Regions from separate parts of the Microcoleus sp. AR_TQ3_B6 genome, predicted to be linked through region 2. Evidence: riboswitches for the same ligand, from Rfam matches in the RefSeq annotation. Region 2 holds a riboswitch; each other region holds the start of a gene.
The links. A riboswitch is a leader RNA that binds a small molecule or an ion and turns the genes downstream of it on or off. The one in region 2 is predicted to bind cobalamin.
Positions count from the first base shown of each region.

Region 1: it holds a riboswitch for cobalamin, as region 2 does, so the genes downstream of both, QUB56_RS02240 (hypothetical protein) here and QUB56_RS21310 (energy-coupling factor ABC transporter permease) in region 2, are expected to answer to the same signal.
Region 3: it holds a riboswitch for cobalamin, as region 2 does, so the genes downstream of both, QUB56_RS34285 (DUF1636 domain-containing protein) here and QUB56_RS21310 (energy-coupling factor ABC transporter permease) in region 2, are expected to answer to the same signal.

Region 1 covers NZ_JAUBVJ010000002.1:242,860-245,124, forward strand. Annotated here, with positions in the region: gene QUB56_RS02235 (ABC transporter substrate-binding protein) at 1-332, shown strand, start outside; cobalamin riboswitch at 796-940, shown strand; gene QUB56_RS02240 (hypothetical protein) at 1,098-1,538, shown strand; gene QUB56_RS02245 (methyltransferase domain-containing protein) at 1,558-2,265, shown strand, end outside.
Region 2 covers NZ_JAUBVJ010000046.1:61,314-63,578, reverse strand. Annotated here, with positions in the region: gene cbiQ (cobalt ECF transporter T component CbiQ) at 1-209, opposite strand, end outside; gene QUB56_RS21315 (energy-coupling factor ABC transporter substrate-binding protein) at 206-538, opposite strand; gene QUB56_RS21310 (energy-coupling factor ABC transporter permease) at 545-1,261, opposite strand; cobalamin riboswitch at 1,323-1,469, opposite strand; gene QUB56_RS21305 (Uma2 family endonuclease) at 1,703-2,265, shown strand, end outside.
Region 3 covers NZ_JAUBVJ010000131.1:8,142-10,406, reverse strand. Annotated here, with positions in the region: gene QUB56_RS34290 (hypothetical protein) at 1-609, shown strand, start outside; cobalamin riboswitch at 738-884, shown strand; gene QUB56_RS34285 (DUF1636 domain-containing protein) at 907-1,317, shown strand; gene cobW (cobalamin biosynthesis protein CobW) at 1,510-2,265, shown strand, end outside.

The sequences.
Region 1 (2,265 bases), on a different contig from region 2:
AAGATGTTGACGGGCTTGTTTTGCCCGTTCCCTGGCATCCTGAAACCAATCCCGGCAGCCCTTTCCCAGAAAATGCCCGCCAGCGTTGGGGAGGCATTGTGAATTGGCGAACAGCAACGAGTTTTGACGCGACTCAAGCTGTCATCGCTGGCTTGCGGCAAAGCACTACGCGGGAAGGATTGCAACAAGCACTCAGAAATGCGAGTTTTTCGACACCGGGATCGAGCGAGGATGTGAAGTTTTTGCCCACGGGCGATCGGGCTGGTAAGCCGATTTTAGTGCAAGTTAAACAAGGTGGAAGCACTGGCTATAACTTTGTTCCTCTGCGGTAAGTTTGTTAAGTGCGATCGGACTCACGCCCAGAGCACCATTCTCAATCAGCCTTTCAGGGGTGGGAGTTCCTGCCCAACCCCTACTCCCCACAAGAAAATTCCCTCTTTGTGGAACAGGCATCTTGCCTGTTTATTAGCACGATTAAAATCTACTTTTCTGTTGAATTAGCAAAATTTTTACTATAAACTAAAATGAGTAGATTAAAGGAGAGCGTTGTGTATAATCGCGCCAGTTGAAACCAAAACCTATACGGCTGAAGAAGATCTAGAAGCTGAAGTCAATTCTCAGGATAGGCATGAATTTCTCAATGGAAAAATTGTTATGATGACGGGCGACCCACCGAATCACAATATAGAATAGAAAAGGAAGTATTGGGCCGACAGGATGCCTAAACCCTACTCCTCATAAGAATTGTTGCAGATGTCGGATCGGTTTTTTGTCAAATATCCCAAATAGTGGTAATATTCCCGTATATCGATCGGCTCTGATGAGGAACAGTCATCAGACGCAAGGGGGAAAGTTCGGTGCGAATCCGGCGCTGTCCCGCAACTGTAATGAGATTATTGCTTCTCTGAGTCAGGATGCCCGCCGATTTGTTTACAATCATGTTTTTCATCTGCGAGGTATGGATGATGGTGAGTTTATTATTTTTTTAATTATTGGATTGGGCTTTTTTTACCGCAGATATTAGCAGATAAACACAGATGAACGCTGATTTAATTCGATCTGTGTTCTGAAGCTTGTCTTATTTTAATGGAAAAGAAATGCGAATTGAAGATAGTGTTTGGCAGGGTAGTTTTGGCTACTGGCAAAATTTGTTTATTCACCAGAATATTTTGCCGATCGGATATACTGCTTGGAATGGCTTTTTGCATCGAGGACGAGGCTTGGTTGTTTGCAAAATCAATACTCCCATTAATGGTTCTGTGAATTGGAGCGTAGATACTATTAAGTACGATCTGCAATTTATTTCCCAATTGCATGCAACTGCTTATTTGCAAGAACTAGAACTAGAGGAAAATACTGTTTCAAATCTGCTCTCTATTATTGCTGGCTACGAGCCAAAGGAAGTTATTATATTTTTGTCGATCGCTAACGGTCAGATTGATATCAATTTGTTGCAAAAGTTGGCAATTTCGACCGTTGAGTGCTATGAACAAGTATGCAAGCGCTGGGAAGAATTTCAACTCTGCCCGAAATCCTAAAACTTACTAAATTTTACGAATGCCGCAGCCAAAATCAATCGAAATTTCTAAGGTGACTCGCTACCAAAATGCAGCGCTTAATTACTATTTGGGCCTGACAGATTCGCCCTACCTTCACTACGGCTATTGGGAAACTCTACCTGTGCCCGCTGAGGAACTAACGATCGCCCGATTGCGCAGCGCTCAGCAAGCTTATACTGTAAAACTGTTGGATGCTATCCCCAAAGGCACTCATACCATACTGGATGTGGGCTGCGGGATTGGCGGGAATGCGGCTTATTTGCTCGATCGAGGTTTTGCAGTGGAAGGACTCGCACCCGATCCGTTTCAACAACAGCGCTTTGTTAAGTGTACGGGCGATTGGGCAATCTTCCACCTCACCAGGTTTGAAGACTTCAAAGCAACCCATTTCTACGATCTTATTCTCTTTAGCGAAAGTAGCCAGTATATGTCGGCTGTTGATATTGCTAGCGGTGCCGCCAAAATCCTCAATCACGGTGGCTACGTGCTGCTTGCCGATATGATGCGCTCTGATGCTAATTATACAGAGGGAATGTTCTCTAATTGTCATGTTGTAACAGAACTTCATGCAGCGTTAAAGCAGGCTGGATTCACTTTAGTAAAAACTGAGGATATTTCCTCCCATATTTTGCCGACTATCGATTTGTATGTCGATACTTTCCGCAGGTATGGACTGAATACGATGATCTATGTTGCAGATTTAATT
Region 2 (2,265 bases):
GGTAGGGACAGCAACCGCAAATACAGTTTCCCCGGAATACCCGCATAGATGACGATCCAGACGGCCAACCAAAGGGCGATCGACAATTGGACCATCGTCCCAGAAACTAGAGACAGAATTAAAAGGGCGATCGCAAAGGATAACTTGTGAGATGGCGGCAACCCCCGCAAGCGATTTGTATAAGCCAGACTATCAATCTGATGGTTCATTCCGACGATTTATTATCAGACTGCTGCCGAGATTGCGATCGGCCTTTATACAACCCAATGACGTACCCAACTACGCCAGCCCCCATCGCCGCTTGAGACGCAAACAATAGACTTGAAATTTCGCTGCTAGCCGGCTCAAACAAATGATTAAACCAAGGTTTATAACCCGGTTGAATTTCCGTAATTGCTTTCTTAGCTTGGTCATCGGAACCACCGTATTTACCCCGCACAAAAACGAGAGGAAACACTGCCAGAACAATCACACCGCCAGCCAACAGCCAATTTTGCAGCGAAGTAGATTGGTAATTTTTTGTAGGTTTTTGATTCACTGCCCCTCACTCCTGCCTCAATAATTTCAAAGTTTCCAACTCCTGCTTCCCGTAAGAATGCAGCCAATTCCAGACCAATAGAGTCAGCAATCCCTCACTAATAGCCAGGGGTACTTGAGTGATAGCAAAGATGCCAGCAAACTTGAGAAACGAAGCCATAAAACCGCCACTTGCGGCCGGGAAAGCTAATGCTAATTGAATCGAAGTCGTCACATAAGTCAGTAAATCTGCCAAAGCCGCCGCACAAAAAATTGCTGCCCGCTGGCTACCAGTTCGCAACAGCAATCGATAGAGAAAATACGCAGCAAAAGGGCCGACAATTGCCATCGAAAACATATTCGCTCCCAGCGTTGTCAAGCCACCATGCGCTAACAGTAACGTTTGAAACAACAAAACTAAAGCCCCCAGTACAGCCATCACCGAGGGGCCGAACAAAATTGCACCCAAACCGGTACCCGTCGGGTGAGAACAACTGCCCGTTACCGAAGGAATTTTTAAAGCAGAAAGCACAAAAGTAAACGCACCCGCCAAAGCAAGCAATAGTTTAAGTTCCGGGTGTTCTTTTGTAATGCGAGTAATCGATCGCAACCCAAATGCAAAAAAAGGCAACGCCACCATCCACCAAAAAGCCGCCCATTGCACCGGCAAAAAACCTTCTGAAATGTGCATAGCTGCGGCGGGCGTTGCCGAGCCCAGGACAATATAACAACTCAAGCCAGCCATCAATCCCAAGCTGACCAATTTCCGATTTCTGGTCTTCACGCTGAACCTCGCAGATGAGACTATGTAAATTAACACATCGGCGGGCATCCTGACTCAGAAAGCGACAAAACTCTCATTACAGTTGCGGGACAGCGCCGGACTTGCACCGAACTTTCCCCCTTTCCTCTAACGGCTGCTCCCCATTAGAACCGACTCGTTAGACATAGTTTAGTCGATCGCGTAAATCTCAGCAAATCTTTTACAAAAATTCATTCAGATTAACTCACTCGAGATTATCTATCTTCTTCATTCTATTCTTTCTCTTCCTTCGCGTCCTTTGCGCCTTCGCGGTTCGTTAAATAAACCTTCTTTTAGTATTTATAAAGTAGTTTGTAGCCAGATAAACAACTCTCGCAAAACAAGTAAACGCTATAATCTTAGTGAGTTTTGAGAAAAGTCGCCATGTTAGATTACAAATTCCCGAGGCACTGGCCCTCAGCCGATGAACTACCAGACTCTGATGAAACGCCTGTGGATAACGAACTGCAAGAATTAATACCAGGGTTGCTAAAAGCAATATTGCTCATACTTTGGGGAGAACGAATGGACTGGTTTTTTGGCATAGATATGGGTATCTATTATCACCCAGACAAACCTGCCATTGTACCCGATGCTTTCTTGAGTTTAGGTGTAGAAAGGTTTTATGATGAAGAATTGCGTCCTAGTTACGTCCTGTGGGATGAAAATGTTCTGCCGACTTTTGTGCTGGAAGTAGTTTCCCCAACTTATCGCAAAGAATACACCGCAAAGTTGGAGGAATATCAAGCTTTAGGCATACTTTATTACGTCATTTATTCTTCCCGCCGCCGCCGTAAACCCCGTTTGGAAGTACACAAGTTAGTCAATGGGAAGTACGAGTTACAGCCAGGACATCCAGTTTGGATGCCAGAAATTGGTTTGGGAATTGGTTGTGAAAGGGGCAATTATTCTGGGGTGACAAGGGAGTGGTTGTATTGGTATGATGC
Region 3 (2,265 bases), on a different contig from region 2:
AAGCCCAAACTTGGCATATATGCACCAATGCTCGATCCTGCAACGGAGATTGCAGAATCAATATTTCAGCAGGCTGGTGAGCAAAATAAGCAGAATGTACTTATTTTAAGAGAAATTGCACAACGTCTATCAAAGCCGTTAGAACTACTTGAATATACTGGATTTATTTCAATTCGAGATGTTTCACGGGCAATGAAATCGAGAGGACGAGGAACAAGATATAGCTTGAATCTATGCACATTGTTGGAAAAAACTACGGGAGCTCGGGTTACTAATGAAATTTATACTAGGTGGTTAAATGAGCAAAATGAGAGAAATGAGCCTTTAGAATTACACAAAACAAGCGAATTGTTTAAAATTCAATTGCCTGAATTACCTGAGCATGGCGAAATGCTAATCTTAAATGAAGATATTAGCAAACTCAAGCAATCTAAGGCATATCCTTATGGACTCACCAAGCCTAAAATTGATATACTAAAAAATGCTGGGTACTCCACTGTGTCAAAATTAGCAGAAGCTAGCGACGAGTCTTTGTTAAAGCTTAAAGATATAGGCGAGGAAAACTTAAAGCGAATCCGCAGTACAGTTGCTCAAGCAATCTGGATGTAACCAAAAGCTAATACCAGTTCCCTAAAAAGGACTTTAGTGCTTACTACGAAAGTTTCTTTTATACTGCTACATATTAAAAATCGCTCCTACAAACTTAACTTTTTTCCAAAAAGGCGGCAAGTGTGATAGGATTTGATTTCGCGATCGGTTCTAGCGGGGAGCAGTCGCTAGAGGAAACGGGGAAAGTTCGGTGCAAGTCCGGCGCTGTCCCGCAACTGTAAGGAAACCGTTGTGGTTTCTCAAGTCAGAATGCCCGCCGATATCTAACTCACTTTTGAACGCATCTGCGAGGTACGGATGATGGATGGAATTAACACGGCTGTACGCACAAAGCACAGTCTGTTTGTTTGCACTGCTTGCGCTAGTGTTTGGAAAAACGGCAAGCGCGAAGGCAAAAGCGGCGGTCAACAATTCATGGAAAATTTGTCGCAACTCGCTAAAGATTGGGAGTTTTCCGATAAATTTGAGATTCAAGAGGTTGAGTGCATGAGTGCTTGCAGTCACTCTTGTGCGGTGTCTTTTGCTGCTGTTGGAAAGTACACTTATCTGTTTGGCGATTTACCAGCAAATGAGTCGGAAAGCGTCGAGGCTGTACTCGAATGCGCGGGTCAATACTATGCTAAACCGGACGGTTTGTTGCCTTGGTCTGAGCGTCCTCAAGCTCTGAAAAAAGGCGTTTTAGCAAAGATTCCTCCACTGCCAAATTAGATAGGTTTGTAGTAAGGACTTTAGTTTTTACCTTCTCGTTTCTCGTTCCCAGGCTCTGCCTGGTAACGCATATGCAGAGGCTCTGCCTCGTATTAAAAGCGCTCCTTTCTTCCAGCGAGGCAGAGCCTCTAGATTAGCATTCCCAGGCAGAGCCTGGGAACGAAATATCACCAAATAAGCACAAAATTATCCATGCACAAAATTCCTGTTACTGTCATCACTGGTTTTCTCGGTAGCGGCAAAACTACCTTAATTCGCCACTTATTGCAAAATAATCAAGGTCGCCGCATTGCTGTTCTGGTTAACGAATTTGGCGAAATCGGTATTGATGGAGAACTGCTGCGCGATTGCCAAGTTTGCGACGAAGAAGAAAATGTTAGCAGCAATATTGTTGAACTAACAAATGGTTGTCTTTGCTGCACGGTTCAAGAGGAATTCTTGCCGACTATGCAGGAATTGTTGAAGCGCAGAGAAAAAATTGATTGTATCTTAATTGAGACTTCGGGCCTGGCACTTCCTAAACCTTTAATTCAAGCTTTTCGCTGGCCGGAAATTCGCACCGGTGCTACTGTGGACGGTGTTGTTGCTGTTGTCGATTGCGAAGCTGTTGCTAGCGGTACTTTTGTCGGTGATATCGATGCTTTGATGGCACAGCGGCAGGCTGATTCTAGTTTAGATCACGAAACTCCGATCGAGGAATTGTTTGAAGACCAGTTAGCCTGTGCCGATATGGTACTTTTAACGAAGGTCGATCGCGTAGATGCTGAAACTCACCAGAAAGTCCAAAGCTGGTTGCAACAAGAGTTGCGTCCGAGTGTGAAAATTGTTCCCTGCAAAGCTGGCGAAATTAACCCCGATGTGCTATTGGGATTTAATGCGGCGGTTGAGGATGATTTGGAGTCTCGCCCGAGTCACCACGATGCTGAGGAAGAACACGAACATGATGAT